One region of the Micromonospora sp. NBRC 101691 genome, then DNA from elsewhere that is predicted to be linked to it. Evidence: riboswitches for the same ligand, from Rfam matches in the RefSeq annotation. Region 1 holds a riboswitch; each other region holds the start of a gene.
What was found. Region 1 has a riboswitch for cobalamin ahead of QSK20_RS10300 (energy-coupling factor ABC transporter permease). Riboswitches for the same ligand answer to the same signal wherever they lie in the genome.
Positions count from the first base shown of each region.

Region 2: linked by a shared signal. The riboswitch ahead of QSK20_RS21595 (prenyltransferase/squalene oxidase repeat-containing protein) and the one ahead of QSK20_RS10300 (energy-coupling factor ABC transporter permease) in region 1 are both predicted to bind cobalamin.
Region 3: linked by a shared signal. The riboswitch ahead of QSK20_RS23780 (ABC transporter substrate-binding protein) and the one ahead of QSK20_RS10300 (energy-coupling factor ABC transporter permease) in region 1 are both predicted to bind cobalamin.

Region 1 covers NZ_BSTB01000004.1:353,092-363,276, reverse strand. Annotated here, with positions in the region: gene QSK20_RS10315 (energy-coupling factor ABC transporter ATP-binding protein) at 1-813, opposite strand, end outside; gene cbiQ (cobalt ECF transporter T component CbiQ) at 831-1,577, opposite strand; gene QSK20_RS10305 (energy-coupling factor ABC transporter substrate-binding protein) at 1,577-1,894, opposite strand; gene QSK20_RS10300 (energy-coupling factor ABC transporter permease) at 1,891-2,571, opposite strand; cobalamin riboswitch at 2,602-2,771, opposite strand; gene QSK20_RS10295 (ABC transporter substrate-binding protein) at 2,993-4,576, shown strand; gene QSK20_RS10290 (ABC transporter permease) at 4,573-5,598, shown strand; gene QSK20_RS10285 (ABC transporter permease) at 5,591-6,484, shown strand; gene QSK20_RS10280 (ABC transporter ATP-binding protein) at 6,481-7,500, shown strand; gene QSK20_RS10275 (ABC transporter ATP-binding protein) at 7,497-8,168, shown strand; gene QSK20_RS10270 (hypothetical protein) at 8,251-9,474, shown strand; gene QSK20_RS10265 (aldehyde dehydrogenase) at 9,674-10,185, opposite strand, start outside.
Region 2 covers NZ_BSTB01000015.1:21,093-31,277, reverse strand. Annotated here, with positions in the region: gene QSK20_RS21620 (ABC transporter ATP-binding protein) at 1-551, opposite strand, end outside; gene QSK20_RS21615 (energy-coupling factor transporter transmembrane component T) at 548-1,714, opposite strand; gene QSK20_RS21610 (SCO2322-related protein) at 1,707-2,528, opposite strand; gene QSK20_RS21605 (prenyltransferase/squalene oxidase repeat-containing protein) at 2,564-3,979, opposite strand; gene QSK20_RS21600 (SCO2322-related protein) at 4,331-4,768, opposite strand; gene QSK20_RS21595 (prenyltransferase/squalene oxidase repeat-containing protein) at 4,849-5,892, opposite strand; cobalamin riboswitch at 5,994-6,119, opposite strand; gene QSK20_RS21590 (PadR family transcriptional regulator) at 6,603-7,142, shown strand; gene QSK20_RS21585 (ABC transporter ATP-binding protein) at 7,139-7,867, shown strand; gene QSK20_RS21580 (ABC transporter permease) at 7,869-9,632, shown strand; partial or broken gene QSK20_RS21575 (IS3 family transposase) at 9,683-10,171, opposite strand.
Region 3 covers NZ_BSTB01000017.1:138,201-148,385, forward strand. Annotated here, with positions in the region: gene QSK20_RS23750 (Vgb family protein) at 1-607, opposite strand, end outside; gene QSK20_RS23755 (TetR family transcriptional regulator) at 721-1,365, shown strand; gene QSK20_RS23760 (hypothetical protein) at 1,367-1,717, opposite strand; gene QSK20_RS23765 ((2Fe-2S) ferredoxin domain-containing protein) at 1,738-2,448, opposite strand; gene QSK20_RS23770 (ABC transporter ATP-binding protein) at 2,445-3,212, opposite strand; gene QSK20_RS23775 (FecCD family ABC transporter permease) at 3,212-4,204, opposite strand; gene QSK20_RS23780 (ABC transporter substrate-binding protein) at 4,279-5,295, opposite strand; cobalamin riboswitch at 5,325-5,504, opposite strand; gene QSK20_RS23785 (TetR/AcrR family transcriptional regulator) at 5,657-6,283, opposite strand; gene QSK20_RS23790 (FAD-dependent monooxygenase) at 6,350-7,525, shown strand; gene QSK20_RS23795 (sugar phosphate isomerase/epimerase family protein) at 7,576-8,418, opposite strand; gene QSK20_RS23800 (dihydrodipicolinate synthase family protein) at 8,415-9,566, opposite strand; gene QSK20_RS23805 (Gfo/Idh/MocA family protein) at 9,563-10,185, opposite strand, start outside.

The sequences.
Region 1 (10,185 bases):
ATCTTCCTCGGTGGTCGCGAGCAGGGCCGCCAGGTCGGCGGCGGAGCGGGGGCGGGCCCCGGACAGGTGGGGCAACCGGTCGATCAGCCGGTGCACCAGGGGCGCCCAGGCGGGCGTCAGCCGCGCCGCCGCGAGCAGCTCCGGGTCGGCCAGCGCCTCGGTGGTCGGCACCCGGCGCACCCCGCCGTCGGCCACGACCACCACCTCGTCCGCCCACCGGAACGCGAGGTCGACGTCGTGGGTGGAGACCAGGATGGTGGTGCCGGCGGCGTGCAGGTCGTCGAGGGTACGCAGCAACGCCTCCACGCCCGCCGGATCGAGTCCGGCGGTCGGCTCGTCGAGGATCAGCAGCTCCGGCCGGAGCGCCACCGCCCCGGCGATGGCGACCCGCTTGCGTTGGCCGTACGACAGCAGGTGGGTGGGACGGTCGGCCAGCGCGGTGACCTGCAACGCGGCCAGCGCCTCGTCGCAGCGTTGCCGCACCTGCGCGGGGTCCAGGCCGAGGTTCACCGGCCCGAACGAGACGTCCTGGCGGACGCTGGCGGAGAACAACTGGTCGTCGGGGTCCTGGAGCACCAGCTGCACCCGCTGCCGCAGCGCCAGCAGGCCCGACCGGGTGCGTCGCACCGGCGTGCCGGCCACCTCGATCCGCCCGGCGTCCGGGGCGAGCGCGCCGACCGCGAGTCGGAACAGGGTGGTCTTCCCGCCGCCGTTGGGTCCCACCACGGCCAGCCGCTGACCGGGCAGGACGGTCAGGTCGACGCCGGTGAGCACGGGTTGGCGGGGCTGGTAGGCGAAGTCCACGCCGGACATCCGCAGCAGCGGTCCGGTCACCGCCACAGCCCACCGGAAACGGCCGTCAGGGTCACGATCGACGCCAGCAGCGCGACGGACGCGCCCACGAAGGCCGGGGAGAGCCGCCGGACCTCCACCTGCACCGCCAGTGAACCGGTGTAGCCGCGTACCGCCAGTCCCTCCTCCAGGCGGCGGGCCCGGGTGAAGGCCCGGACGAAGATCGCCCCCGCCTGCCCGGCCAGCGACCGGTACGCCGTGCGCCAGGTCCGGTACCCCAACCGCGCCGCCTGCGCCTCCCGTACCGTGCGCACGCTGTCGACCAGCAGGAACAGCATCCGGTACGTCAGCGCGGCGACCTCGGTCACCGCCGCCGGGACCCCGAGCCGGACCAGCCTCGGCAGGACGTCGGACAGGGGAGTGGTGGCGCTGAACAGCAGCAGGCACAGCAGGGCCGCCGCCGCGCGGCCGGTCGTGGTGGCCGCCGTCCCGACCCCGGCCGGGTTCCAGCCCAGCCGGGTCGGGGAGTGCACGGAGACCAGCAGCGGCACCGCGGAGGTGGCGATGAACAGCGCCGGCACCCGGGCCGCCCGCAGCAGCAGCGGCACCGGCACCCGGGCCGGGCCGACCAGCAGCAGCGCGGCGGCGGCGCCCGCCAACGCGGCGCCCGGCCAGGTCGGCAGGGCCACCGCGCACACCAGCAGGCCGAGCGCCAGCAGCGCCTTCTCGCCCGGGTGCCGTCCCCGCCAGGGACCGGTGTGCGCGGCGACGTCGAGGGCGAACACTAGCCGTTGGCGGCGTCGGCGTCGCGCATCCGCTGCCGGGTGCGGGCGACCCCGAAGTAGTAGCCGAGGAACCCGGCGCCCACCGCCGCCTGGAGGGCGAACAGGCCCGACTCGATCTCGCCGGAGGGCGGCTCGTAGATGGAGGAGAACCACGGTTCGTAGTCCGGGTGGTCGGCGACGATCGTCTCCTCGGCCTGGGCGTCCGCCCCGGTGAACGGCTCCTCGGCCGAACCGCCGAGCCCGAGCACCAGCGGAGCCACCGCCAGGGCGACCACCGCCAGCAGCAGGAGCAGGTTGACCCGTCCGAAGCGCTTCACGCCGCTACCTCCTGGGGCTTGCGCAGCACGCCGAGGCGCCGCAGCTCGTCTCCGCTGACCCGGGTGAGCAGTCGCACCACCAGCACCGACAGCAGCCCTTCGCTGATCGCCAGGGGGATCTGGGTGACGGCGAAGATGCCACCGAACTTGACCACCGCGCCGAGGAAACCGGACGCCGGGTCGGGGAACGCCAGGGCGAGCTGCACGCTGGTGACGCAGTAGGTGGCCAGCCCGCCCAGCGCGGCGGCCAGGAACACCGCCACGTCCAGGCTGCCGCCGAGGCGGCGGGCCAGCAGGTAGACGCCGTAGGCCACCCAGGGGCCGACGATCGCCATCGAGAAGATGTTGGCGCCCAGCGTGCTCAGCCCGCCGTGGGCCAGCAGGACCGCCTGGAACAGCAGCACGATGCCGCCGAGGACGCTCATCACCGGTGGTCGGAACAGCACCGCGCCGAGGCCGGTGCCGGTGGGGTGGGAGCAGGACCCGGTCACCGACGGGATCTTCAGGGCCGAGAGCGCGAAGGTGAAGGCGCCGGCAGCTCCCAGCAACAACTTGGACTCAGGGTCCTGACGGACCTGCCGGACGAGCGCCCGGCTGCCGTGGACGACGAAGGGTGCGGACACCGCGAACCACGCCGCTGCCTGCACCGGGGGTAGGTACCCCTCGGCGATGTGCATCGAAGACCTTCCTCTCCAACACCTCGTGGACGAGATCACACCGTCAAGGCCGGTCTCCTGGCTCCCGGATCGACGCTTCCTCCGGCCTTCCCAGGCCGTCGGCCTAGTGGCGCAAGTCGGAGGTCACTCCCCGGTCACAGTGGCGAGGGCCGCGCCGGTCTTCCACCGGCTTCCCGAGCACCTTGACGGCGAGAGGCTATCGACCGGCGACCGGCGGGGCAAGAGCGGTGATCCACCTGCGGCGGGCTGCCGACGTCGTCGGTGGCCGGTGGTGGTCCCGAGGCGCAGGTCAGCCAGAGGGTCGGCGATGTGATGACCATCCTCCGGGCTGCTATTGCAACCTCTTGGCAACTACGCAAGGATCGCTTCGCGGTCGGCTCGCGGCCGCGCCACGTCGTCGACCCAAGGAAAGAGGGACCCTGTGCGGTCTGCGCGGATGGTGGCTCTGCTCGCCGCCGGTCTGGTCGCCCTGTCCGCCTGCTCGGCCCCGACGGACACCCCCGCCGGCGACGGCGGCGACCGGCTCGTGGTGGCGACGGCGGGCGAGCCGGACACGCTCAACCCGGTGCTGAACTACGGCGTCGACGGCGGCTCGCTGATCTTCGACGGCCTGGTCGCCCGCGACGACCGTAACCAGCTCGTGCCGGCCCTGGCCCGGGAGCTGCCGACCGTGTCGGCCGACGGGCGGACGGTCACGGCGAAGCTCCGCGACGGGGTGGTCTTCCACGACGGCAGCCCGCTGACCGCGCAGGACGTGGTCTTCACCTACCAGGCGGTACTGGACCCGAAGGTCGACTCGACGCTCCGTTCCGACCTGGACATGCTCGCCGCCGTCGCCGCGCCCGACCCGTCGACCGTGGTCTTCACCCTCGAGTACGCCTACGCGCCGTTCCTCCAGCGCCTCGCGCTGGGCATCGTCCCGGCGAAGGCCCTGGCCGGGCAGGACGTCAACAAGGCCGCCTTCAACCGCAAGCCGGTGGGCACCGGCCCGTACCGGGTGACCTCCTGGACCCCGGGCGACCGCCTGGTGCTCGCCGCCAACGAGCGGTACTGGGGCGGCAGGCCGGCCAACTCCGGCGTGGTGGTGGCGTTCGTCCCCGACGACAACGTCCGTGCCCAGCGGATGCGGGCCGGCGAGTTCGACGTCGCCGAGCTGGCCCCGAGGCTGGCGTCCGGGTTCGACGGGCGGTCCGGCTACCGGGTGGAGAAGGTCCCCACCGCCGACTACCGGGGCGTGATGCTGCCGATGGGCGGGCCGGTCACCGGAGACCCGGCCGTACGGAAGGCGTTGCACGCGGCCGTCGACCGGTCGGCGATGGTGGCCGGCGTCCTCGGCGGGGCGGGGGAGCCGGCGTTCGGGCCGATCCCGCCGACGTCGGAGTTCGCCGAGCCGTCCATCGTCGGTAAGCCGGCCGCCGACCCGGCCGCCGCCACCGCCGCGCTGGACGCGGCCGGTTGGAAACCGGGTCCGGACGGCGTCCGGGTCAAGGACGGCCGCCCGGCCGCGTTCTCCCTCATGTACCCGGCCACCGACAGCCTCCGCAAGGAACTCGCCCTCGCGGTCACCGCCGACGCCCGGAAGGTCGGCATCAAGATCACTCCCGAGGGGCTGACCTGGGACGCGATCACCCCCCGGATGAAGACCGACGGGCTGGTCATGGGCTTCGGCACGCCGTACGACCCGGACTTCGTCTCGTTCAAGCTGTTCACCTCGACCTTCGCCGGCCAGGGCTTCTTCAACCCCGGCTCGTACCGTTCCGCCGTGGTCGACCAGGCGCTACGGGACGCCCGGGCCAACGCCGACCCGGCCGCCCGCAAGGCCGCGTACGCGACGTTCCAGAAGCAGCTCGCCACCGACCTGCCCTGGGTCTTCCTGACCTACCTCCAGCACACCTACGTGGTCCGCGACGCCGTCGAGGGTGTCGCGCCGCGGGTCGAGCCGCACGAGCACGACGTGGCCAACAGCCTCTGGTGGAACATCCACACCTGGACGAAGACCCCGTGACCCCGCCGGTTCCGGTGAAGGTCCCGGCCGGTCGGCGTACCCGTCGGCTGGCCGGGGCCGGTAAGGTCGTCCGTCGCCGGTTGCTGGTCGCGGTGCCGATCCTCTCGGCCACCAGCGTCGGCATGTTCGCCCTCGGCGCGGCCTCGCCGATCGACCCCGCGCAGCAGTACGCCGGGGCCGCCGCGTTCACCACCAGCGAGGAGAACCTCGCCCAGATCCGGGCCAACTGGGGCGTCGACGACCCGCTGCCGGTGCAGTACGCCCGCTGGGTGGGCAACCTGCTCCAGGGCGACCTCGGCTGGTCGACCAGCCGGCACGAGCCGGTCGCCTCGGTGCTCGCGGCCCGCGCCGGCTGGACCCTGCTGCTGGTCGGCCTCGCCCTCGCCCTGGTCCTGGTGGCGAGCCTCCTGCTGGGCACCCTCGCCGCCTACCGGCGCGGCGGATGGTTCGACCGGTCCCTGCGCGCCACCGCGTACGCCGTGCAGTCGATGCCGGTGTTCTGGATCGGGCTGGCCGCCATCGCCGTGTTCGCGCTCACCCTCGGCTGGCTGCCCGCCGGTGGCCTCACCGACGTCGCCGCCACCGGCACCGACCCCGCCGACGTGGCCCACCACCTGGTCCTGCCGGTGACGGTGCTGGCCCTGTCCCAGGCCCCGTGGTTCGTGCTGTTCATCCGGGACGCGGTCGCCGACAGCCTCCGCGACGACCACGTGCTGGCGGCCCGGGCCCGGGGACTGTCCGGCCGGACGGTGCTCTTCGGCCACGCGCTGCGTACCGCGCTGCTGCCGTTCCTCACCCTGGTCGGCACCCACCTGCCGGAGATCGTCGGCGGGGCCGTCCTGGTGGAGACCGTGTTCTCCCTGCCCGGCCTGGGCGCGGTCACCGTGCAGGCGGCCCTGGGCAGCGACTTCCCCCTGCTGGCCGCGATCACCCTGACCACCACCGTCGTGGTGCTGACCGCGAACCTGGCCACCGACCTCGCCTACGCCGCCGCCGACCCCCGGGTGCGCCTCGATGACTGACCTTGCGTCACGGATCCGCGCCCGCGGAGTCCGGCGACCGGGACGCGCCGGAAGCGCCGGACGTGCCGGACGCGGCGGCGTGCTCGTCGCCGCCGCCGTGCTGACCGTCGCGGTCGTCGCCTGCCTGCTCGCCCCCGTCGTCTGGCCGCTGGACGAGAGCGCGGTGGACCTGTCCCGCACCCGGCTCGCCCCGTCGCCCGCGCACCCGGCCGGCACCGACGACCTGGGCCGGGACGTGCTGCACCGCAGTCTCTACGGGCTGCGCGTCTCGCTGCTCGTCGGCGCGGTCGCCGCGCTGGTCGCCGCCGTCATCGGCGGTCTCGTCGGCGCGGTCGCCGGCAGCCTGGGCGGCTGGGTCGACCGGGTGCTGATGCGCGTCGTCGACACCATCGCCGCGCTGCCGCACCTGCTGCTGGGCATCTTCATCGTGGCGATGCTGCGGCCCAGCCTCGGCGCGGTGATCCTCTCCATCGGGCTGACGCACTGGCTCTCCACCGCCCGGATCGTCCGCTCCGAGTTGCTGAGCCTGCGGAACCGGCCGTTCATCGACGCCGCCGTCGCCGGCGGCGCCAGTCGGGCCCGGGTGCTCACCCGGCACCTGCTCCCGCACGTGCTGCCCCGCCTGGCGCTGGCGACCACGCTGATGGTGCCGCACGCCGTCTGGCACGAGACCGCCCTGTCCTTCCTCGGACTCGGCCTGCCCCCGCACCTGGCCTCCCTCGGCAACATGATCAACGACGGGCAGCGGTCCCTGCTCACCGGCGCCTGGTGGGCCAGCCTCGTCCCCGGGCTGCTCCTGGTCGTCGTCACGCTGGCCCTGGCCGTCCTCACCGGCCGCTGGCGGGACCGCCTCGACCCCCGCGTACGAGCGGAGCTCCAGCTGTGACCGCCACCCGCGACACCACCGCCCCCGCCGCGACCGGCGTCCACGCCGACCGTCCCGCCCTGCTGGAGGTGGACGGGCTGACCGTCCGGTTCCGGCTCCGCGACGCCGTGGTGCACGCCGTCACCGACCTGAGCCTGACCGTCCGGCCGGGCGAGCTGCTCGCCGTGGTGGGGGAGTCCGGGTGTGGCAAGTCCGTGCTCGCCCACGCCCTGCTGGGCCTGCTGCCCGGCAACGCGACGGTCACCGGGCGGGCCCTGCTGCGTCCGCCCGGCGGGGAGTCGGTCGACCTGGTCGGCTGCACCGAGCGCCGCCTCGCCCGGACCGTGCGCGGCCGGGCCGTCGGCCTCGTGCCGCAGAGCCCGGCCACCGCGCTCACCCCGGTCCGCACCGGGCGGCACCTGCTGGCGGAGACGCTGCGCGCGCACGGTCACACCCGGCGCGACGCGCCGGCCGCCGCCGAACGGGTCGCCGCCGACGTCGGCCTGCTCCCCGCCGACCTCGACCGCTACCCGCACGAACTCTCCGGTGGCATGGCCCAACGCCTGGCCACCGCGCTCGCGCTCGCCCCCGACCCGCCGTTGCTGCTGGCCGACGAACCCACCACCGGCCTCGACCGCCCCCTGGTCGACCACACCCTCGACCTGCTGCGCCGCCGCTGCGACACCGGCGCGGCGGTGCTGCTCATCACCCACGACCTGGCCGCCGCCCGCCGGGTCGCCGACACCGTGGCGGTCATGTACGCCAGCCGCATCGTCGAGCACCGGCCCACCGAGGCGATCTTCGCCGCGCCCGCCCATCCCTACACCGCCGGCCTGCTCGACGCCCTGCCCGACCGCGCCTTCCGCCCCGTGCCCGGCCACCCGCCGATGCTCACCGACCTTCCCGCCGGCTGCGCGTTCGCGCCGCGCTGCGGCCGGGCCAGCGACGTCTGCGCCACCCCGCCCGCCGTCGGCGCGGCGTCCGGCTCCGGCCAGGTCGCCTGCCACCACCCGCTGACCGCCGGAGCCACCGCATGACCCCCACCGGGCTCGCCGCCTGTCAGGTCGGCGTCTCCTACGGCCGCCAACGCGTCCTCGACCGGGTCGACCTGCACGTCGCCCCCGGCGAGACGGTCGGACTGCGCGGTCCGTCCGGCAGCGGCAAGTCCACCCTGGCCCGGGTCCTCGCCCTGCTGCACGCGCCCGACGCCGGGCACGTCACCCTCGACGGTCGACCCGTCGCCGGGGCCCGGCACCGGTTGCCCGCCGCCGTGCGTACCCGGGTCGCGGTCCTGTTCCAGAGCCCGCGCGCCGCGACGGACCCCCGGCTGAGTCTCACCGACATCATCGCCGAGCCGCTGCGGGCCACCGGCACCCCGCCCGAGCAGGCCCGGGCCCGGGCGGTCGAACTGGCCGACCTGGTCGGGCTCACGCCGGACCTGCTCACCCGACGCCCGCACGCGGTCAGCGACGGGCAGCTGCAACGGGCCTGCCTCGCCCGTGCCCTGGTGCACCGGCCGGGCTATCTGCTCTGCGACGAGGCCACCGCGATGCTCGACGCCTCCACCCAGGCCCACCTGGCCGCCGTCATCACCGACCACCAGCGTCAGCACGGCACGGGCGTCCTGGTCATCACCCACGACCCGGCCCTGATGGACCGCTGGGCCACCCGCGTGGTCGACCTGCCCGCCCCGGACGGAGCCTGACCGACCGGAAGCGCGGGTCGATGTATTTTTCCCGGCGCTCCCGACTCCTTACCGGTAGTCAGCCTTCCAGGGAAGGAGCGCCATGAGGAGCATCCAGCTGTTGGCGACCAGCGTCGTCGCGGTGGTGGCCGCGTCGATGGTGGTCGCGCCGGCGTACGCGGCGGATCCGTCCGCCGACACGGGACGCGACGAGACCCAGGCGGCGGTCCTCGCCTACAAGACCGTGTACCCGACGATCTCGGACGCCGCCGCCAAGGTCGCGGCCAGCCAGCAGGAGACCCGCAAGCAACTGCACGAGCAGTTGGCCAAGGAGTCCCAGACGTACGGCGGGGGCCACTTCGACCCGCTGTCCGGGATCACCCACGTGGCCCTGACCACCCAGGAGGGCGCGGACCGTGCCGCCGAGGCGGGACGGGCGCTCGGGCTCACCGTCCAGGCCCGGGTGGTCGAGCGCAGCTACGACGAGTTGGAACGGCTCGCCGACACGGTACGCGCCGGCACCGACCAGCTCGCCGTCCTGGCCAAGGGACGGGTGGGCGTCGAGGTCAGCAGCAACACGGTCACCGTCGCCCTGACCGCGCAGGAGGAGGCCAGCCTCCCCAAGGGCGCGGTGCCGAGCTGGGTGACCATCGAGCCGGCCAGCACCGACGCCGTCGAGGAGGACGTCTGCACGTCGCGGGCCAACTGCAACGACAGCCTGCGGGCCGGACTGGTGATCCGCCGTTCCGGCGGTGGCTGCTCGCTGGGCTTCACCGCCCGCAGCGGCGGCGTGCGCTGGGCGCTCACCGCCGGCCACTGTGGCGGTGGCACGGTGACCAACTGGTCCACCGCCGGTACGCCGATCGGCCCGATGCACCCGGTCAACGCGATCAACTCGGGTCCGGTCGACGCCGGGGCCATCCAGGTCACCAACGCCGGGTACGCGGCGGACACCCTCGGCCGGATCGCCATCTCCGGCTCGTCCTGGGTGCCGGTCAAGGGCCGGGCGCACACCATGTCGTTCATCTGGGTCGGCGACGTGGTCTGCGTCTCCGCCCGGTACGCGGCGCCCACCACGTCCGGCAACCCGTGCGGTGTGGTCACCAAGACCAGCGACGCGGCCGTACGGGGCCTGACCAGGTACGAGGGCTACGACCCGTGCCCCGGCGACAGCGGGGGCGGGGTCTACTGGCTCACGTCGTCCGGCAAGCGGTACGCGTTCGGCCTGCACAGCCGCAGCACGTCGGGATGCAACGCGTCGCCGCGGAAGGCCTGGTTCAGCGCGCTGCCGAGGTTCTGGCCCGGCCTGGCCTACGACCTGGCCTGACGCGCACGGACGCCGGACCAGCCGGGGCGGAGGTCAGGGCCGACCTGATCCCCGCCCCGGCGGCGACCCGGTCCGGTCCCGCCGGACCGGGTCCGCCGTCGCGCGCCACCGCCTCCGCGCTCCTCCCGGTCCCGCCGGGCCCGGCGGCCAGGTCGGCCTCGATCGCCGCGCGCAACGCCGCCGGGTGCCGCCGACGAGGTCAGCGGCCGGCGACGTCGACCACCACGGCCTTGGGCTCGGTGAAGAAGTCCCGGCTGAACAGCCCGCCCTCCCGCCCCACGCCGGAGGTGCCGACGCCGCCGAAGGGGGCCCGCAGGTCCCGGACGAAGAAGCAGTTGACCCAGACGGTGCCGGCGCGCAGCCGCGCGGCGACCCGGTGGGCGCGGGACAGGTCGGTGGTGCACACCGTGGCGCTGAGGCCGAAGGGCGTGTCGTTGGCGACACCGACGGCCTCCTCCTCGTGGTCGAACGGCGTGACCGTGGCCACCGGCCCGAAGACCTCCTGGTTCTGCACCGGGGCGTCCCGGGGCACGTCGGTGAGCACGGCGGGCCGGACGAGCCAGCCGGAGTCCTCCCCGCCGTACACCCGGCACCCGTCCGCCCGGGCCCGGGTCAGGTGGTCGCTGACCTTGCGGTGGTGTTCGGCGGAGGCGAGCGGTCCGATCTCGGTGGCCGGGTCGCCGGGATCGCCGGCGGTCATCGCCCGGCCGG
Region 2 (10,185 bases), on a different contig from region 1:
ACGGCGGCGAGGACGTCCTCGGCGGCCGTGGGGTCCAGCGCGGAGGTCGGCTCGTCGAGCACCAGGACCCGGGGGTGGCTGGTGAGGACCGCGCCGATCGCGACCCGCTGCTGTTGCCCGCCGGACAGGGTCCGCAGTGGCCGGTGCCGCAGGTCGGCGATGCCGAGCAGGTCCAGGGTCTCCTCGACCCGCTTGCGCATCACCGGAGCCGGCAGAGCGAGCTGCTCCATGCCGTAGGCGAGTTCCTCCTCGACGGTGTCGGTGACGAAGCCGGCCAGCGGGTCCTGTCCGACCACACCGACGACGTCGGCGAGGTCGCGTGGAGGGTGGTGGCGGGTGTCGCGGCCGTCCACCCGTACGGTGCCGTGCAGGGTGCCGCCGGTGAAGTGCGGCACCAGGCCGTTGATCGCCCGCAGCAGCGTCGACTTGCCGGCTCCGGTCCGGCCGACGACCAGGCACAGCTCCCCCTCGTCGACGTGGAGCGTCACGTCCCGGAGCATCGGGGTGTCGCTTCCGGCGTACCGGACCGTTACTCGGTCGAATTCGATCATCGTCCGCCTCCGGGGGTGCCGTGCCGTGCTGTGGCGGGTGGGGGTGCCAGCCAGGCGGGTGCCACGGCGACCGCGACCGCCAGCACCGTCAGTGGGGTCAGCTCGGGCCAGTTGAGCGGGCTGACCGGCGGGTAGAGCCGGGCCGGGTCGACCGAACCGGCCAGCATCACCAGGGCGGCGGCGGTCAGCCCGCAGCCGGCCACGGCCAGTTCGGCCAACCGCCACCGGTCGGGCCGGTAGCGGCTGCGGACCACCTGGCGACCGGCGATCAGCATCCCGGTCAGGGCGGTCACCAGGCCGCCGAGCAGCATCGGTCCGCCCAGATAGTCGGGGGCGGTGGCGTCGAGCAGCCCGTAGACGCCGACGCAGACGCCCACCAGTCCGGCGAGCACCAACGCGCCGGTGACGGCGCGCCGGCCGGTGGGTACGGCGGCTGTGCGGCCGTAGCCGCGGGAGTCCATCGCGGCGGCCAGGGCCACGGAGCGGTCCAGGGCGTCGGCGAGAACCGGTAGGGCGACGCCCCGCAGCGCGCGCAGTCCCTTCCCGGAGCCTCCGCGCAGGCGTCGTGCGCGACGTACCCGCAGCACGCTCTCCACCAGTTGCGGGGCGACCGACAACGCCACCACCACCGCCGTGCTCACCGCGTAGAGCGCCCCGGGTACGGCTTTGAGCAGTCGTTTCGGGTTGGCCAGGGCGTTCGCGGCGCCGAGGCAGATCAGCATGGTCGCCAGTCGGAGTCCGTCGTAGAACCCGCCGAGGAGTTCCTCGACGGCGACCGGCCCGAACAGGCGGATGCCCGCCGCCCATTCCGGCAGCGGGATCTCCGGTAGCCGGACCAGGATGTGTTCGCCCTGGCCGCCGCCGAAGACGATGCGGAACACGACCCGCATGGCGATGATCACCGTGCCGAGCAGCAGGTACATCCGGAACGCCATCGCCCAGGGGGCGTCGCTCCGGCGGCGGACGACCACGAACGCGGCGGTGCCGATCAGCAGGGCCAGTGGCAACGGGTTCGTGGTGTGGCTGGCCGCGGTGGCGAGTCCGAGCGCCCACAGCCACCACGCGCCGGGGTGCAGGGTCCGGGGCAGGCGGGAGGCCGGGGCGCTGACGTGGGGAACCGCCACCGGGGTTGGTGCGCCGGTGACGGTGGCATGGTCAGTCATCCGGTTCGGTGGCCCGCCGGCGGCGGGCGGCGAGGATTCCGCCGACGGCCAGTGCCACCAGCAGTAGTACGCCGGTCATCGTGCCCAGCGGGAGCCCGTTGTCGCGTCGGGCGGCGACTTCGGTGGCGACCGGCCCGTCGGCGGGTGTGGCCGGCGGGGCGGCGGTGGGGCCGCCGGTTCCTGGGGTGGCCGGCAGGCCCGTGGGGGCCGCGGTGGTCGGTGCCGCCGATGCCGACGCGGTGGCGGCCGACAGAGTGGTGGGTGCTCCCGCCGGCACGGGCCTTTCGGTGCGGGAGGGGGCGGCGGGTGCCGGTGGGGTCGCTGCGCCGGGCGGAGCCGGCTGGGATGGCGACGGTCGGGGCGGTGCCGGTCGCGTCGGGGCCACGCCGGGGCGGGGCGCGTCGTCGGGGCTGCGGTCGCGGGAGAACGACCAGCCCTCGAAGCTGCCGGCCGGCGGCCTGCGGTTCAGCACACCCTTGTCGCTGTAGCGCCAACTGCCGCCGTTGTCCGCGTGCCAGTAGGACCAGTAGGCGTTGGCCGGCGGCGTGTCCACGCACTTCTCGGTCGCCGCCGACGGCTTGCCCTCGATACGGCAGATGAAGCCCTCACCCCACCGCAGGGTGCCGGTGACCTGGAAGCCGGCGTTTTTCAGCGCCGCCAGGCCGGTCGCCTGAGCCCCCGGGGCGCAACGGACTACCGTCCCGCCGCCGAGTTCGTGGAAATCCACCACGACGGTGACTCCGGAGGCGTCCGGGCAGTGACCGGCGGTTCCGGCGGCGCGAGCCGGACCGGGTACCAGCAGTGTCGCGGCCATGACCACGGTGGCTGCCGCGAATCGGACCCCGGCGGTCATGTCGCGCGCCGACGGGTGAGCAGTAACAGGGCCGTTCCGCCGCCGATGAGCAGCAGCGCCACCAGGAGGTAGGTGATGACGGAGGCGCCGGTGGTGGGCAGGCCGCCGCCGACCGGTGTGGTGCTCGGGGCGGCGGAAGGGGTCGTCGCGGTCGGCGTCGGGGGCGGTGGGGTGGGGCTGTCGGAGTGGCTCGGTGTCGGTGTCGGGGTGGCGGAGCCGGACGGTGACGGTGAACCGCTGGGGGTCGGTGAGGCGGTGATGCTCGGTGAGGGGCTGGGCGAGGAGGGCGGGTCGAGGCCGATCCGGCCGAGGGGCACCTGCGCCAGGCCGAGCAGCGCCTGCGCGGTGGCTCGACGCCACTGGTCACGGTCGTTCTCCCCCAGGCCCGACGTACGGGCCGCCGTCAGGGTCTCGGCGTTGTAGGCGATCGCGCCGGCGTCGGCGGCGGCCGACCCGCCGGTCGTCGTGGTCAGTTGCAGCGCGACCAGGGCGGCGGCGGCCCGCGCGGCGGCGGTGTCGCGTCCGGCGGCGGCGAGGGCCTGCCCGGCCAGGCCGGTGCTGTTGGCGTTCGTGCCGCTGGTCGGGCCGGAACCGCCGAACGACCCGTCGGCCTGCTGCTGGGTCTGCAGCCAGTCGGCGCCGCGCCGGGCCGCGTCGGCGGCACCGGTGGCGCCGCTCTCGGCTGCGGTCAGCAGGGCCTGCACCGCCATGGCGGTCGAGTCGACGTCGAGGGTCGGGGCGGTCTGCGCGTCGCAGGTCGGCGTGTCGTCGGCGTCGGGGTACAGCCGGAAGCCACCCGCCGCGCACTGCTGGCGGACGAGGAAGTCCACGGTGTCCTGTGGTAGGTCACCGCTGCGGGCCAGTCCGAGCACGGTGAACGCCTGGTCGAAGGTGTTGCTGGCGTCGGGGCCGCTGGTGGCGGTGGTGCGGCTGGTGATGCGGCCCCGCTGGTCGCCGCTGTCCGCCCCGGCGACCAGGGCCAGGGTCTCCGTGCGCAGGTCGAAGCCGCCGAAGTCGGTCGGGTTCGCGCCGGCGGCGGTGGCGGCGTAGAGGAGTTTCGCCGTCGCGCCGCCGTCGGTGAAGCCCTCGATGCCCCAGTCGTCGTAGCTGTTGTACGACCGGACGTGGGCCGCCACCTGCCCGGTCGCCGCGCGGCGGGTCGGCTCGGCCGTGCCGGCGGCGGTCAGGGCGAGCAGACCGTCGATGGTCAGGCCCCAGTCCTGGCCGCCGAAGGGGCCGGGCAGTGCGCCATCGGTGAACTCGTCGGCCAGCCAGGTCGCGGCGTCGCGGGCGGCGGCCGGTTCGGCCGTGGCGGACGGGGCCGCGAGGCTGGGTGCGGTGGCGGCGAGCGCGACGAGCGCGGTCGTCGTGGCGACGCCGAGACCGGGACGTCGGAGCCGGGCCAGGGGCATGGTGGGTGCCTTTCGCGGAGCGGTCGGTGAGCTCCGGAGGGCACCTCGGACACGAAAAACCCGCTCGCGTGCATCGTGAGCGGGGTGACGGGCCTCGGCGGTGGCCGGACTTCACCCTGTGAACCTCGACAGTGGAAGCCGCTCGTCCCGGGCGGGGCATTCCGGCTCGCGAGGTGGGCCTCGCTCACGGTTGCGGGTCAGCGCCGGCTTCTACCGGCTTCCCCCCACACAGGACGTATGCAGTTGTGGCCCGGATGGACCGGGCGCCGACACGATACCGCCCGACCGTCACGCGACGCTAGACGGTGGTGCCGGCGCCCGATGCCGTCGAGGGTCAGCGCGGCTGGCCGGTCACGGGGCGGGGATGCTCGGCGCCGATCCCGATCCGAAGGACCAGCCCTCGACGCTACCGGGTGCGGGGTTGTAGCTGCCTGCCCCCGAGCTGCTGTAGGACCAGGCGCCGCCGCTCGGCGCGTGCCAGTACGACCAGTACGCCGTGACCGGCGGGGTGTTGACGCACGGGTCCGTCGCGGAGGTCGGCAGGCCGTTGATCCGGCAGACGAAAGCCAGCCCCCAGCGCTGGGTGCCGGTGACGGTGAAGCCCGCGCCCTGCAGGGCGGCCAGCCCGGTGGCCGGGTCGCCGGGTGCGCAGGCGACCTGCACTCCCCCGCCGAGGGCGGTGAAGTCCACCACGACGGTGACGCCGGAGGTGCCGGTGCAGGCGGCGGCCTGGGCCGGGCGTGGTGCGGGTTCGGCGGCGGTCAGGCCGGCGGCGAGGACTGCGGCCATCAGGCCGACGAGCCAGCCACGACGGGAGGGACGAAAACGGGACACGGATGCTCCTTCGATCGGGACGGTTGTTCCGGGGTTCAGCGGCAGAGCAGGGTGGGGGCGTCCAGGTCGGCACCGACGGCGGCGAGCCGTGGGTATCCGACCCCGGTCAGTCCGAGGACGGCCTGGGTGGTCGCCCGGTTGAGGGTCTCCCGGTCGAGGGCGCCGCCGTCGAAGTCGACCGCCCCCCGGTCGGCGGGCGCACCGGCGCAGCCGACCAGGAGTCCGACCAGGAACCCCCGGGCCCGGGCCCAGGCCAGGGGTCGGCCGCCGTCGCGCAGCGCCTGGGCGGCCAGCCCGGTGCTGTTCGCGTTCGCGGTGCCGGACGCGTTGGTGAAGCCCCCGTCGGTGCGCTGCACGGAGACCAGCCAGTGGAGTCCGGCGGTGGCGTCGGCCGGTCGGCCGGCGACCCGCAGGGCCTGCACCGCCAGGGCGGTGGCGTCCACGTCGGACACGCACGTCGGTTGGCCCGGCAGCACCGGGTAGCCGCCGTCGGGGCATCGGGTGCCGGCGAGCCACTCGCCTGCGGTGGGTGGGAGGCCGGCGGTGGTCCGGGCCAGCGCGAGGATCGCGAAGGACTGGCTGAACGCGTTGCTGTAGTCGCCGTACGCGGACCGGTCGGTGAACCGGCCGTTCGGTGCCTGGAGCGACCGCAGCCGGGTGACCAGGTCGAGTCCGCCCACGGCGGTCGGGTCGCCGCCGCGCACCTGCACGGCGAGGGTTAGCTTGGCGGTCGCTCCCGCGTACGCCTCGGTGGTGCCGTCGCCGAGGTAGCCGTCGCGGATGTCGGGGCGGGTGACCCAGGCCAGCGCCCGGGCTGCCGGGTCGTCGGCGACGCCGGCCGCGGCGAAGGCGAACACCGCGTCCAGGGTCAGTCCGGGGTCGGGGTAGGCGACACCATCGAAGACGACCTCGAACCGTTCACCGTCGACGAGTTGCCGGGCCAGCCAGCCGGCTGCGGCGTCGGACCGGTTGGCCACGGCCTGCACGGGCGTGATGAGGACGGGTGTGACGAGCGTGAGAACGGTGAGGACACCGCAAAGGAGGGTGAGCAGGCGGTGCCGGCTCAGGCGGACGACCATCGTCACGCGCCTTTCCGGCCCGGTGGTCGTCAGATCTCGACCGGTCGCCGAACGAGGGCAGCCGTCGAGACTCCGACCCGTGGGCCACGACGGGTTGAGGAGCGGGATACGCGGACACGGCGGGTATTCGGGCTCGCCGCCAGGGTGGACACCCTGGACGGCCTACCGTTGCGGGCCAGCGCCGGAATTCGACCGGACTTCCCCCACGCGTGTTCACGTCTTGAGTTATGGCCCACAGTTTCTGCTTCACCACGGCAGCTGTCAATGCCGGCGGTTCTGGCGGTCGGCACGCATCCGCGCCGCCGGCTTCAGGGCTTTGATGGGTGTGGCGCAGGACACGGCGCAAGGTCCTATGTGGTTGGACGGCGGCCCTTGCTAGGGTCGGCCCCGCGATGCATGAGGGAAGCCGGTGTGAGCCCGGCACGGTCCTCGCCACTGTGATCTGGCGAGAAGATCCTCTGACTCGAGAAGATCGGGCTTCTCGCTGGACCTGATCTTCATAGGCCTGGCGCTTGGACGTGGCAGCTGTCCAGCCCGCCGGACCTTCGCCCATGTGGGCAAGGAATGTCTGGGGGCCAGGGATCCTGGCACTGAACGCAGAACACCCCTCAGGTTGTTGGCGGCTGCGCCCGTACATCCCGCCATCGGTTTGACAGCGCTATAGCTACCGGCTATCTATTAGCGGTCCGGAGCGAATGGGGAGTGCCTGGATGCAGGACGTGGTGCTGGCCATGCTGGCGAAGGAGCCGGCGCATGGGTACGAGCTGCGCGGCCGGATGCGTGCCGCGCTGGGCCCGATCGGCGACACGATGAACGCCGGGCAGATCTACGTGGCGCTGGCCAGGCTGGGCAAGGCCGGGCTGGTGACCTCGGAGCGGGCCGAGGGGCTGCCGGACCGGCCGGACCGCCGGGTGTACGCGCTGACCCCGGCCGGACAGGAGCGGGTGGCGGGCTGGCTGGCCGAGGTGAGCTGGCCGAAGCCGGACCTCGCGGAGTTTCACCTGAAGCTGGTGGCCGCCGCGGCCGGCCGGCTTGCTGATCCCGTGGCGCTGGTCGACGCGCAGCGGCGCGAGGTGCTGCGCCGGCTGCGCGACGCCCAGCGCGCGGCGCTGGACCGGTCGGTGGATCCGGTTGCCGGGTTGCTGCTGGAGGGCGTCGTGCTGCGGCTGCGGGCCGACCTGGAGTGGTTGGAGGCATGCGAGCGCATGTGGGCCGGGCGTGATCGGACTGGGCGGAAGGCGGAGGCATGACCGGATCGATGGCGCTGCGGGCCCGCGGACTGACCAAGCGGTACGGCTCGAACGACACGCTGGTACGCGCGGTCGACGAGGTCGACCTGGACGTGCCCACCGGAGAGACGTTGGCGATCATGGGCCCGAGCGGCTGCGGCAAGTCCACCCTGCTGCACCTGCTCGGCGGGCTGCAACGCCCGACCGGCGGGCAGGTGTGGCTGGCCGAACACCGGATCGACACGATGAGCGAACGGGCCCTGGCCCGGCTTCGGCGCGACAGCGTCGGGTTCGTCTTCCAGTCGTTCCAGCTCATGGACGAGCTCACCGCGGTGGAGAACGTCGAGCTGGCCGCGCTGCTGGCCGGCCGGTCGCCGGGGCGGGCCCGTAAGCGGGCGATGTACCTGCTGGACCGGGTCGGGCTGGCCGACCGCGCCGCGCACCTGCCCTCGGCGCTGTCCGGTGGGCAACGCCAGCGGGTCGCCATCGCCCGCGCGTTGAGCAACGAGCCGCTGGTCTTGCTGGCCGACGAACCCACCGGCAACCTGGACAGCGCCGCCACCCTGGAGGTGCTGCGGCTGTTCGAGCAGTTGCACGTCGCGGGACAGACCCTCGTGGTGGTCACCCACGACGCCCGCATCGCCGCGGTCGCGGACCGGGTGATCTCCATGCGCGACGGGGCGTTCGCCGACGACAACCGATTCGCCGGCGCCGCCACCGGCACGCTCTACGACGGGCGGCGCTGACGTGTCCGGCCGCCTCCTGCTCGTCTGCCGGCTGCTGGTACGCGACCTGCTCCGCCGCCGGTCGGAGACGGTGCTGCTGGTGGTCGCCATCACCGCCGCCACCGCCACGCTGACCCTCGGCCTGGCCCTCAACGACATCGCCGAGCAGTCATACCAGCAGACCCGCACCGCCACCGCCGGCCCGGACGTGGTCGTGACACCCCTGGCCACCGGGCAGGCCGCGCTGGACGAGCTCGCCTCGATGACCACCGCGGCCGGCGTCACCGATCACAGCGGCCCCTTCCCGATCGCCTACCGGACGATGACCGCCCACGGCAGGTCCGCGCACGCCGTCGTCGAGGGTCGGGACGACGCACCCGTGTCGGTCGACCGGCCCGCCGTGACCGACGGCACCTGGGTACGCCCCGGCGGCGTGGTCGTCGAGCGCTTCTTCGCCGACGCCCTCGGCATCCGCACCGGCGACACGGTCAGCGTCGACGGCCATCCGCTGCGCGTGGTCGGGACCGCGGTCACCGCCGCGAGAGCGACGTATCCGTACGCCGGGTGGCACTACCCGAACAGTGTCCTGGTCGAGCGCGGGGGTCTGGTCTGGGTCGACCGCAGCGACGTCGCCACGCTCGCGGGCAGCCAACCGCTGTCGTACACCCTCAAGCTCAAACTCGCCGACCCGGCGGCCAGCAGCACGTACACCCTCGGCCCCCACCTCGCCACCTGGCAGGCGATCAGCCATCTCAACGGTCGGCTGTACAGCGACGCGCGGGTCACGCTGCTGGTCGGCAGCTGGCTGCTCAACGGCCTTGCGCTGGCCGGCGTCGCCGGCATCGTCGCGGGCCGGGTCATCGGCCAGCGCCGTCGGGTGGGACTACTCAAGGCCGTCGGCGCCGGACCGGCCATGATCGCCGCCGTCCACCTCGCCGAGTACCTCGTGATCGGGCTTGTCGCCGCCGCCACCGGCCTGGCCGCGGGCTGGTTCGCCGCACCCGTGCTGATCCGCCCCAGCGCCGGACTCATCGGCACCGTCGACGCCCAGCCACCCGCGCTGCCCACGGTGATCGCCGGCGCGGCCCTCGCCCTCACGATCGCTGTGGCGGCGACTCTCGTACCGGTGGTACGCGCCGCCACCACCAGCACCGTCCACGCGCTGGCCGACGCCGCGACGCCACCGCGGCGCCGGCGGTGGCGCATCTGGCTGTCGCGGCGGCTGCCCACCGCCCTGCTGATCGGGGTACGCCTCAACGCGCGCCGGCCGCACCGCGCCCGGCTGGTCACGGTGAACACCCTGATCACCACGACCGCGCTCGTCGCGATGCTCACGGTCGGCACCCAGGTGGTGCACTTCGACCTCGGCCACACGGAGCTCGCCAATCCCCGGGTGGAACGGGGCGAGCAGGCCATGCTCGTGCTCGCCGTCGTGCTCTGCGTTCTTGCGCTCGTCAACGCCGTCGTGAGCGCCGGTACCGCGGTCCTCGACGCCCGGCAGCCGCTGGCCGTCGCGCGGACGCTCGGCACCACGCCCACGCAGGCCGGCGTGGGCCTGGCGCTGGCGCAACTGCTTCCCGCCGTACCCGGCGTCGCTGCGGGCATCCCGGCCGGCCTCGGGCTTGTCGCGTTCCTCAGTATCCGCGAGGTCCAGTACCCACCCACCTCCTGGCTGCTCGCCACCGCACTCGGAGTCCTGCTCGCCATCGCCGCGCTCACCGCCGTCCCCGCAGTGGTCGCCACCCGACGCCCGGTCGTGGACACCCTCCAGTCCGCACCGACCTGACAGCTGTCCCCGGCAGACGTTGAGTTCCCCCCGCTTTGACGGAGCGGTGGTTACCTGCTGCCGGCTGGCGCAGGGGTGGCGGTAGTTGGCTCGGCTGGTTCCGTCTGGCGGCTGTGCCAGGCGGCCTCGTACTCGTTCGGGCTGAGGTAGTCCAGCTCCTTCTGGATGCGGCGGGTGTTGTACCAGCCGTCGATGTAGGCGAAGATCGCGTTCTCGGCCTCGTCGCGGGTCCGCCAGGACGTGCGGTAGACGAGTTCGATCTTCAACGTCGACCAGAAATTCTCCATCAGCGCGTTGTCGAACGAGTCGCCGACGGAGCCCATCGAGGGCAGGATCACGTTGTCCTGCAAGCGTTCCGCGAAGCGGACAGACGTGTAGTTCGACCCCCTGTCCGAGTGGTGGATCAACTGGCCGTCGCGGACATCACGCGACCAGATGCCGTATTCGAGGGCGGCGAGGATCAGGTCGGTGTCGCAGCGGTCGGAGGTCTTCCACCCGACAATCCGTCGGGAGAACACATCACGGACCGCGGCCAGCCAGAACGCGCCTTCAC
Region 3 (10,185 bases), on a different contig from region 1:
CGGCGCCGATCTCGACGAACCAGAGGACGCCGTCCGGGGCGACGGTGATCCCGACCGGCGCGGCGGCGGGAGTCGGCAGGGGGCGCAGGGTGACCGACCCGTCCATGCCGATGCGGCCGACGGCGTTGGCCTGGTTGAGGGTGAACCACATACCGCCGTCGCCGCCAGCGACGATCATGGAGGGAAAGGCACCGGTGGTCGGGAGCGGGAACTCGGTGACCCGGCCGTCGGTGGTGATCCGGCCGATCCGGTCGGCGGCGGTCGCCGTGAACCAGAGCGCGCCGTCGGGCCCGGCGGCGATGCCGTACGGCCCCCAGCCGGGGGTGGCGGGAAACTCGGTCACCGCGCCGTCGGTGGTGATCCGCCCGATGCGGTCGGCCCGGTACTCGGTGAACCACAGGGCGCCGTCCGGTCCCGAGGTGATCGTCGTCGGGCCGCAGTCCGGGTCGAGTGGATGGACGGTCGGCGCCTCCCCGGGGACGAGGCGGCCGATCCCACCCCGGTGGACCAGGGTGAACCAGAGCGCGCCGTCCGGGCCGGTGACGAGCGCGTACGGCCCGGCGTCCGGCTCGGACACCGGGAACTCGTCGATGGTCACGCTGCGCACAGTGGCTCCTCCTGGTCGTGGACGGCCCGTCGCTCCGGACAGGGGACGAACCTAGACCCAACCAAAAAATATGTCAACTATAAATTTGGTATCGACCTCAGTACGATGACGCCATGAGCGGAGAGGCGACCGGGCTGCGAGCCCGGAAGAAGCGCATCACCAGGGACACCATCTCGCAGCACGCCACCCGGCTGTTCCTGGAGCGCGGCTTCGACAACGTCACGATCGCCGAGGTGGCCGCTGCGGCCCAGGTGGCCAAGATGACGGTCACCAACTACTTCCCCCGCAAGGAGGATCTCGCCCTCGACCTGCGGGACGCGTTCGTCGACGGGCCGGCCACCACCGTCCGCGACCGGGCGCCCGGGGAGTCGGCCCTGGCCGCGCTGCGCCGGTCCTACCTGGCCGCCGTGGCCGCGCACGACCCGGTCATCGGATTCTCCGGGCCGGAGTTCGCCCGGATGGTCACCGGCAGCCCCGCGCTGGTCGCCCGGCTGCGCGAGTTCCACGACGACCGTGAGCGGGCCCTGGCCCGCGCGCTCGCCGAGGAGACCGGCGCGGCACCCGACGACTTCCTCCCGCGTGTCGTGGCCGCCCAGCTCGGCGGTGTCCTGCGGCTGCTGCTGGAGGAGACCCTGCGCCTCACCCTCGACGGGCACGCCGACGACGACATCGCGCGGCGCGTCGCCGCCTGCACCCGGACGGCCTTCGCCACGCTGGAACCCGCCCTCGGCGACTACGCCGTCCGACCCGCCCGCTGAGTCAACGGCGGCGGCCCGGCTCGGGCAGCCCGGGCGCGACCACCGACAGTTCGAGGGCGGCGGAGAGCGGCGCCACCCCCGGCCCGCCGGCCCGGACCCACCGGGTGATGTCGTCCACCACCTCGTCGTCGAGGACCAGGCCGAACCAGACCGGCCGCGCGCCGGCCCGCCGGGCCTTCGGCGCGGGGTGCACGACCACCAGGTTGGACTGTGCGCACAGGTCGAGGCAGGCGCTGACCCGCAGCCGGTGCGGCGCGGGCAGGCCGGCCCGCAGCCGGCGCAGTTGCGCGTCGTGGTCGACCGACGGATGCTTGCGCGCGCTGCCGCAGCAGCAGTCCCGGCACACGGTCACCAGGCAGCCGGACGGATCGGTCATGGTCGACTCCTCGGGCGTCGGTCGTCGACGGGCCGTCCCCGTCCCAGGTGTTCCTCGGCGATCCGCCCGGCGAGATCCGGGTCCACCCGCTCGTACCAGACGTCGTCCGGGTGGACCACCACGAGCGGGCCCAGGTTGCAGGGGAAGAGACAGCCGGTCGCGGTGACGAGCGCGTCCTGGTCGCCCAGGCCGTGCGCGGCCAGCCCCCGGGTGAGCCGTTCGGCCACCTCGTTGGCGCCGTACGCGGTGCAGCGCGGGCCCCGGCAGACCAGCACGTGGTGCCGGTGCGGGGTGATGTGCGACCACGCCGGGCTGCGGAACGGACCGGGCGTGCCGCCGAGCGGCTGGCGCGGGCCGGTCACCGCCTCGGTGATCGCGCCGACCAGGGCGGGCTGGTCGGCCAGGGGCGCGCTGACCGAGACGCGGGGCGGGTCGTCGTGCCCGGCGGCCCAGTGCGCGTGGGCGCGGCGGATCCAGGTCTCCAGGTACCGGTCGGGTGGCAGGTGGGTCGGCACCAGCAGCACCTCGTCGACGCCGGCGGCCACGGCCGCGTCCAGCGCGGCGTGCAGGGACGGGGCCGCGCCGTCCAGGAAGCACGCGGCCACCGGCACGCCGAGCGCTGCCGCGACCTCGTCGGCGAGCCGGTGCACGGTGTCCTGACCGCCGACGTGGACGACCGCGCGGGCCACCAGCAGCACGTGGGTCATGACGGCGGCGGGTGGTAGGTGATGGTGGGCCGGCCGGTGACCGGGTGCGCCGCCACGTCGGCCCGGACGCCGTACACCTCGGCGAGCAGCCCGGGGGTGAGCACCTCGGCGGGTGGGCCGGTGGCGACCACCCGCCCGCCGGCCAGGACGACCACGCTGTCGCAGAACATCGCGGCGAGGTTCAGGTCGTGCAGCGCGGCGAGCGTGGTGACCCCGGAGCGGCGGACCAGGTGCAGCAGGTGCAACTGGTGGCCGATGTCGAGGTGGTTGGTGGGTTCGTCGAGCAGCAACAGCCGGGGCTGCTGGGCCAGCGCGCGGGCCAGTTGCACCCGCTGCCGTTCGCCACCGGAGAGGGTGTGCCAGCGACGGTCGGCGTACCCGGCCAGGTCGACCCGGGCCAGCGCCTCGGCCGACGCCTCCCGGTCGGCGGCGGTGTCCGACCAGAGCGAACGGCGGTGCGGGATGCGGCCGAGCAGCACCACCTGGGCGACGGTGAGGTCGAGGTCGGTGTCGGCGTGCTGGGCGAGCAGCGCGGTCCGACGCGCCAGCGTGGACCGGGAGAGGGTGGCGAGGTCGTCGCCGTCGACGACGACCCGCCCGCGGTCGGCGGCGGTGAGCCGGGCGACGATCCGCAGCAGGGTGGTCTTGCCGCAGCCGTTCGGTCCGAGCAGTCCGACCAGGCTGCCCGACGGGACCGCGCAGGTGACGTCGTCGAGGATCCGTCGGGCCGCGACGGTCCAGGACACACCGGTGACGTCCAGCATCAGCCGCGCGCCCTCCGCCGGTGCAGCAGCACCACGAACGCGGGCACGCCGAGCAGTGCGGTCAGCACACCCACCGGTAGTTCCCGGGGCGCGAAGAGGGTCCGCGCGGCGGTGTCCACCCAGACCAGGAAGATCGCGCCGGCCAGCACCACGGCGGGCAGCAGCCGCCGGTGGTCCGCCCCGGTGAGGAACCGGACGGCGTGCGGCAGGATCAACCCGACGAAGCCGATCGCCCCGCTGATCGCGACCAGCACGGCGGTGAGCAGGGCGGTCGCCACCAGCAGCAGCCAGCGGACCCGGCTGACCGGCACGCCCAGGGCGGCGGCGGCGTCCTCGCCGAAGGCGAACGCGTTGAGCAGCCGGGCGTACACCGCCACCAGGGCGAGCACCGCCACCAGGATCGGGGTGGCCCAGGCCAGCGCCGACCAGTCGACCCGGGCCATCGAGCCGGAGAGCCAGAAGGTGATGCTCTGGGTGGCGTGCGGTTCGGCGACCCAGATGATGACGAACGAGGTCGCGGCGGCGCAGAGCTGGGCGACGGCCACCCCGGCGAGCACCACCCGGGTGGGATCCAGGGCGCCGCGCAGGCCGGCCACCGCGATCACCGCCAGGAACGCGGCGAGCGCGCCGGCCAGCGCGCCGCCGGTCAGCGAGGCGATCCCGCCGCCGAGCCCGACGACGAGGACCGCGACCGCGCCGAGCGACGCCCCGGAGGAGACCCCGAGCAGGTACGGGTCGGCCAGCGGGTTGCGGGTGACGGTCTGCATCACCGCGCCGACCGCCGCCAGTCCCGCCCCGACCACCGCCGCGCCGAGCACCCGGGGCAGCCGCAGCCGCCAGACGATGTGCTCGCGCAGCAGCGGCACGTCGGAGTGGACCAGGCCCAGCCGGTCGCCGACCACCGTCCACACGGTACGGATCGAGATGTCGGCCGGTCCGACGGTGACCGCCGCGCCGATCGAGGCCACCAGCGCCACCAGCAGCCCGCCCACCAGCAGGGCCGCCCCGGCCGGGTGGCGGGGCCGGACCCCGGCCGGGGCGGGGACGGTCGGGACGGTGGCGGTGGTCAGCGTCCGGTCCCCTCGCCGAGCCCGGCGACGCCGTCGGCGAGCGCCTCGACACCGAGCACGAGCCGCACCCCGGCGGAGGTGGACGAGAAGGGGATGACCACGAACCGCTGGCCCGCCACCGCCCCGAGGTGCCGCAGGGTGGCGTGGCCGGTCAGGAAGGTCCGCTTCGCGGCGGCGGTGTCCCAGGTCGCGTCGACCAGCACGATGACGTCGGGGTCGCGGTCGGCGACCGTCTCCCAACCGCTGTCGGCCCACGCTCCGGTCAGGTCGGCGAAGGCGTTGGTGACGCCGACCGCCGACATGATCATGCCCGGGCCGCCGCAGCAGGCCCCCACGCTCGGGGCGTCGGTGCCCGCGTCCCACCAGAGCACGGAGAGCTTCGCGGCGTCGTCGATCCGGTCCGCCGCGGCGGCGAGCCGGGTCCGCTGGTCGGCGATGAGCTTCTCGGCCCGCTCGGGGACACCGAAGATGGCCGCGATGTCGCGGATCTCGGTGAACACGTGGTCGGTGGTGAGCTTCGCCGGCCGGTGCGGTGCCGGGCAGCCGGCCGGGGAGAGGTACGAGCCGACGCCGAGTTTCGCCAGTTCGGCCCGGTCACCGGCCCCCTCGTCACCGAAGGCGCTCTGGAAGGAGCCGTAGACGAAGTCCGGTTCCGCCTCCAGCAGCTTCTCCCGGGCCGGGTACTCCTTGGCCAGCACCGGCACCGTGGCGTACGCGTCGGCGTACTCGGGCAGGATCGCGTCGTCCAGGTACGCAGTCCCGGCCATCCGGTCGGCCAGGCCCAGGGCCAGCATGATCTCGGTGGCCGGCTGGTTCAACGTCACCGCCCGTTTCGGCGGCGCGGCCACGGTGACCGGCGTGCCGCAGTTGGTCACGCTGACCGGGGCGGCCGACGCCGGGGCGGTCGCGGGGTCGTCGTCCGCCGCACCACAGCCTCCGAGCAGGAGGACCAGAACGGTCAGCGGCGCGGCGGCACGCCGGGACAGGGTGGACCAGACAGCACGCTCGCGCATCGGGATCGCCTTCCAGCACCTCGTGGACGGTTCGTCACAGTGCCGTGGCCGGTCTCCTGGCTTACGGGTGGTGCGTCCGTGACCGGCCTTCCCAGGCGTACGCCCAGTGGCCTCTTTGACGACGAGGGTCGCGGACTTCCCGATAACAGTGGCGAGGGCCGCGCCGGTATCTCACCGGCTTCCCGAGCACCACGGCAGCGTCACCCTAGCCGCTGGCCCGCCGGGGTGTCACGGTGACGAACGCCACGAAGATGATCGACATATCGGTCCACAGCCGACGACCGGATGCCCCAGCGGACGCCGCCCAGGTGGCGGCAGGGCGTCCCGACGGGCAGGCGGCCGGGCGGGCGTCCGTTGCGGATCAGCGGCCGGTCAGCGCGCGGAGCAGGCTGCGGATGGCGTCGCGCAGGTCGGCGCGGCTCTCCTCGGTGCCGGGGATGGGTGCGCTCAGCCCGCCGGTGCCGACCAGCCGGTCGAAGAGCAGGCCGTCGACGAAGGCGAGGAACTGGTCGCCCTGCCGGTCCGGGTTCGCCGCGCCGGCTCGGGCGAGGATGTCGCGGGCCTGTTCCCGCATGACGGTGCCGTGTTCGAGGATCTGCCGCAGCCCGTGGTGGTGGGTGGCCTCCAGTTGGCAGGAGTACCGGGCCAGGACCCGGTCCCGGCCGGTGCTGAGCCAGGTGTCGAAGAGCGCGGCGATGCCGGTGGCGAGGCGGTCGAGGTCCGCCGGGGTGAGCGGTGGCCGTTCTCCGGCGGGTGCGTCGACCGGCAGCCGGCGGGCGGCGAAGTCGACGCGGTTCAGGTCGACCAGGCGCTGCACCACCGCCTCCACCAGGGCCCGGCGGGTCCGCAGGTACGCCGATGTGGTGCCGGCCGGCATTTCGGCTCGGGCGTCGACCGCGCGGTGGGTGAGCCCGCGCATCCCCCGCTCGGCGATCAGCGTGATGGCCGCGTCCGCCAGCAGTTCAACCCGTTTTGCCCGGCCCGTCACTGTGCCCCTCCCTGGTGGTCCGTCCGCCGTAGTATGGCCTTCTACACCTGTAGAAGGATGGCGGGCGTGAGAGGTTCTCAGGCGGTGGTGGTCGGTGGTGGCATCGGCGGCCTCGCCACGGCGGTCGGACTGCTTCGGGCCGGGTGGCGGGTGACCGTCCTGGAACGGGCCGCGGAACCCGGCGAGGTGGGTGCCGGGCTCACCATGATGGCCAACGCGCTGCGCGCGCTCGACGCCCTCGGCCTCGGTGACCGGGTCCGCGCCGCCGGCCGGGTCGGACCGACCGGCGGGCTGCGCACCCCCACCGGCCGCTGGCTGTCCCGGATGGACAGCGCCGACATGGCACGCCGGCTGGGCACCACCACGCTCGGGGTCCACCGGGTCGACCTGCACCGCATCCTGCGGGAGGCGCTGCCGGCGGACACCCTGCACGGCGGCGCGGAGGTGCGGGCGGTTCGCGGTGACGACCACGGAGCCGAGGTCGACGTGCGCCGGGCCGGGGTGACGCGGACCCTCCGCGCCGACCTGGTGGTCGGGGCGGACGGGTTGCGCAGCGTCGTACGGGGCTGCCTCTGGCCGGACACCCCGCCACCGGCGTACGCCGGCACCACCGCCTGGCGGGCGGTGGTCGAGTGGCCGGCGCCGGTGCCGGCGTCGGTCACCTGGGGGCCGGGGACGGAGTTCGGCATGGTGCCGCTCGGCGGGGACCGGGTCTTCTGGTTCGGCGGCATCACCTGCCCGCCCGGGGAGCGGGCCGGCGACGAGCTGGCCGAGGTACGCCGGATCTTCGGGTCCTGGCACGCCCCGATCCCGGAGCTGCTCGCCGTCACCGCGCCCGAGCGGGTGCTCCGCCACGACGTGTACCACCTCGCCACGCCGCTGCCCAGCTACGCGCGGGGCCGGGTGGCGCTGCTCGGCGACGCCGCCCACGCGATGACGCCGCACCTGGGTCAGGGTGCCGCCATGGCACTCGAGGACGCCGCCGTCCTCGGCCACCACTGCGCGGCGGCACCGGACCCGGCCACCGCCCTGGCGGCGTACGACCGGGACCGCCGCCCGCGCACCCAGGAGATGGCCCGCGCGTCGTACCGGCTCGGACGCTTCGGTCAGTACCTGCGCAGCCCGGCGGCGATCACGGTGCGGGACACGCTGACCCGGCTGGTGCCGCCGGGCGTGGCGCTGCGCCCGATGCTCGGCTACGCCCGCTGGCGTCCCCCGGTCGACACCCGCACCCGGGTGTGACCCGCCACCGCCGCCGCCCGGTGGAGGGGACCGGGCGGCGGCGGTCGGCGTCAGAGCACGTGTTCCCGGTAGCCCCGGACGGAGGCGTCCAGCACCTCCCGGCCGGGGCGGGCCCACACGTCGGCGTGGAAGACCTCCACCTCGATCGGGCCGGTGTAGCCGGCGGCGTCCACCGCCCTCCGCAGCCGCCGCAGGTCGATGCAGCCCTCGCCGGGCAGGGCCCGCCCGAGCAGCACCCCCTCCGGCAACGGGGTGATCCAGTCGCACACCTGGAACGCCGCGATCCGGTCCCCGGCCCGCGCGATCTGGTGGTGGACCGTGTCGTCCCACCAGACGTGGTACGCGTCCACCACCACCCCGACCGTGCCGGGCTCGAACCGTTCGGCGATGTCGAGGGCCTGGCCGAGGGTGGCGATCACGCACCGGTCCGCGCAGAACATCGGGTGCAGCGGTTCGATGGCCAGGGTCACCCCGGCCGCGGCGGCGTGCGGGGCCAGTTCGGCGATCCCGTCGGCGACCCGCTGCCGGGCCCCGTCGAGGTCGCGGCTGCCCGGGGGCAGCCCGCCCGAGACCAGCACCAGCACCGGGCAGTCCAGGGTGGCCGCCTCCTCGATGGCCCGCAGGTTCTCCGTCCGCCAGTCGTCGGCGGTGAAGAACCCGCCGCGGCACAGCGAGGTGACGGTGAGTCCGGCGTCCCGGACCAGACGCGCGGCCCGTTGCGCGCCGTACTCGCCGACCGGTTCGCGCCACAGCCCGATGCCGGGTACGCCCGCGTCGACGCAGCCGGCGACCACCTCTTCGAGGGGCCAGTGCTTGGCGGTGGCCTGGTTGAAGGAGAACCGGGCCAGCCCTGGCGCGTGGGCGACGTCCGGCGCGACCTGGGGGGCGGTCACTGGGCAACCCCGGCGACGGTGAAGAAGGCTCGGGCCCGCGCGGCGGCCCGTTCGGCGTCGGGCAGCAGGCCGGCGCGGTCGGCTAGGACGAGCAGCCGGGCCAGGTGCGCCGGGGACCGGCCGGCCTGCTGACCGGCGACCATGGTGAAGTGCTCCTGGTGGCCGGTCAGCCAGGCCAGGAAGACGATCCCGGTCTTGTAGTGCCAGGTGGGGGCGCCGAACAGGTGTCGGGCCAGCGGCACGGTGGGCGCCATGATCCGCTCGTACGTGTCGAGGTCCCCGGCGTCCAGGGCGGCCAGCGCCGCCCCGGCGGCCGGGGCGATGGCGGCGAAGATCCCCAGCAGGGCGTCGGAGTACCCCTGCTCGTCGCCCCGGATCAGTTCCGGGTAGTGGAAGTCGTCGCCGGTGTAGAGGCGCACCCCGGCGGGCAGCCGGCGACGCAGGGCGATCTCGCGGCCCGCGTCGAGCAGGGAGACCTTGATGCCGTCGACCTTGTCGGCGTGGTCCTTGACGAGCTGGACCACCGTGTCGGCGGCCAGGTCCAGGTCGGTGGCGCCCCAGTAGCCGTGCAGCGCCGGGTCGAACATGTCGCCGAGCCAGTGCAGCACCACCGGCTCGTCGCTGGCAGCCAGCAGTTCGGAGTAGACGGTCAGGTAGTCGTCGGCGCTGGTCGCCGCCGCCGCGAGGTGCCGGCTGCACATCAGCACCGGGCGGGCCCCCGCGGTCAGCACCTCCTCCAGCTGGGCGCGGTACGCGGCGGTCAGCTCGGCCACCGGGTAGCTGCCCGGGGGAAGGTGGTCGGTGTTGACCCCGGCGACGATCCGCCCGCCGACGGATCGGGCCTCGGCGGCGCTGCGGCGGATCAGCTCGCGGGTGGCCGCGTGGTCGAGTCCCATGCCCCGCTGGGCGGTGTCCATCGCCTCGGCGACCCCGAAGCCGTGGGCCCAGAGGTGGTGCCGGAAGGCCAGGGTGGTCTCCCAGTCCAGGGCGGCCGGGGCCCCGGGGACGTTCTCGGCGGTGGGATCGGCGACCACGTGTGCGGCGGCGTACGCGATCCGGGAGGTCGGTGGGCCGGCGGGGCGGGCGAACCCGGCCCCACCGCCGAGCCGGTACGTCTCGCCACCCGGCAGCCGCACCTCGACGGTCATCGGTCCAGCTCCGGCACCTCGACCCGGCGGCCCTCGCGGGCCGAGACCAGGCCCAGCTCGGCCATCTGCACCCCGCGCGCCCCGGCGAGGAAGTCCCAGCGGAAGGGCTCGCCGGCGACGACGTGCCGCAGGAAGGCCTCCCACTGCACCTTGAAGCCGTTGTCGAACTCCTCGTTGTCCGGCACCTCGGTCCACTGGGACCGGAAGTTCTCGGTCACCGGCAGGTCCGGGTTCCAGACCGGCTTCGGGGTGACCGCCCGGTGCTGGATCCGGCAACCCCGCAGCCCGGCGACCGCGCTGCCCTCGGTGCCGTCGACCTGGAACTCGACGAGTTCGTCGCGGTTGACCCGGACGCACCAGGAGGAGTTGAGCTGGGCGACGATCCCGCCGGCCAGTTCGAAGATGCCGTACGCGGCGTCGTCGGCGGTGGCCGGGTAGGAGTTGCCGGACTCGTCGACCCGGCGCGGGATGTGCGTGGCGATGACCGTGGTGACCGCCTTGACCTCGCCGAACAGCTCCTCCAGCACGTACTGCCAGTGCGGGAACATGTCGACGACGATGCCGCCGCCGTCCTCGGCGCGGTAGTTCCAGGAGGGACGCTGGGCGGGCTGCCAGTCGC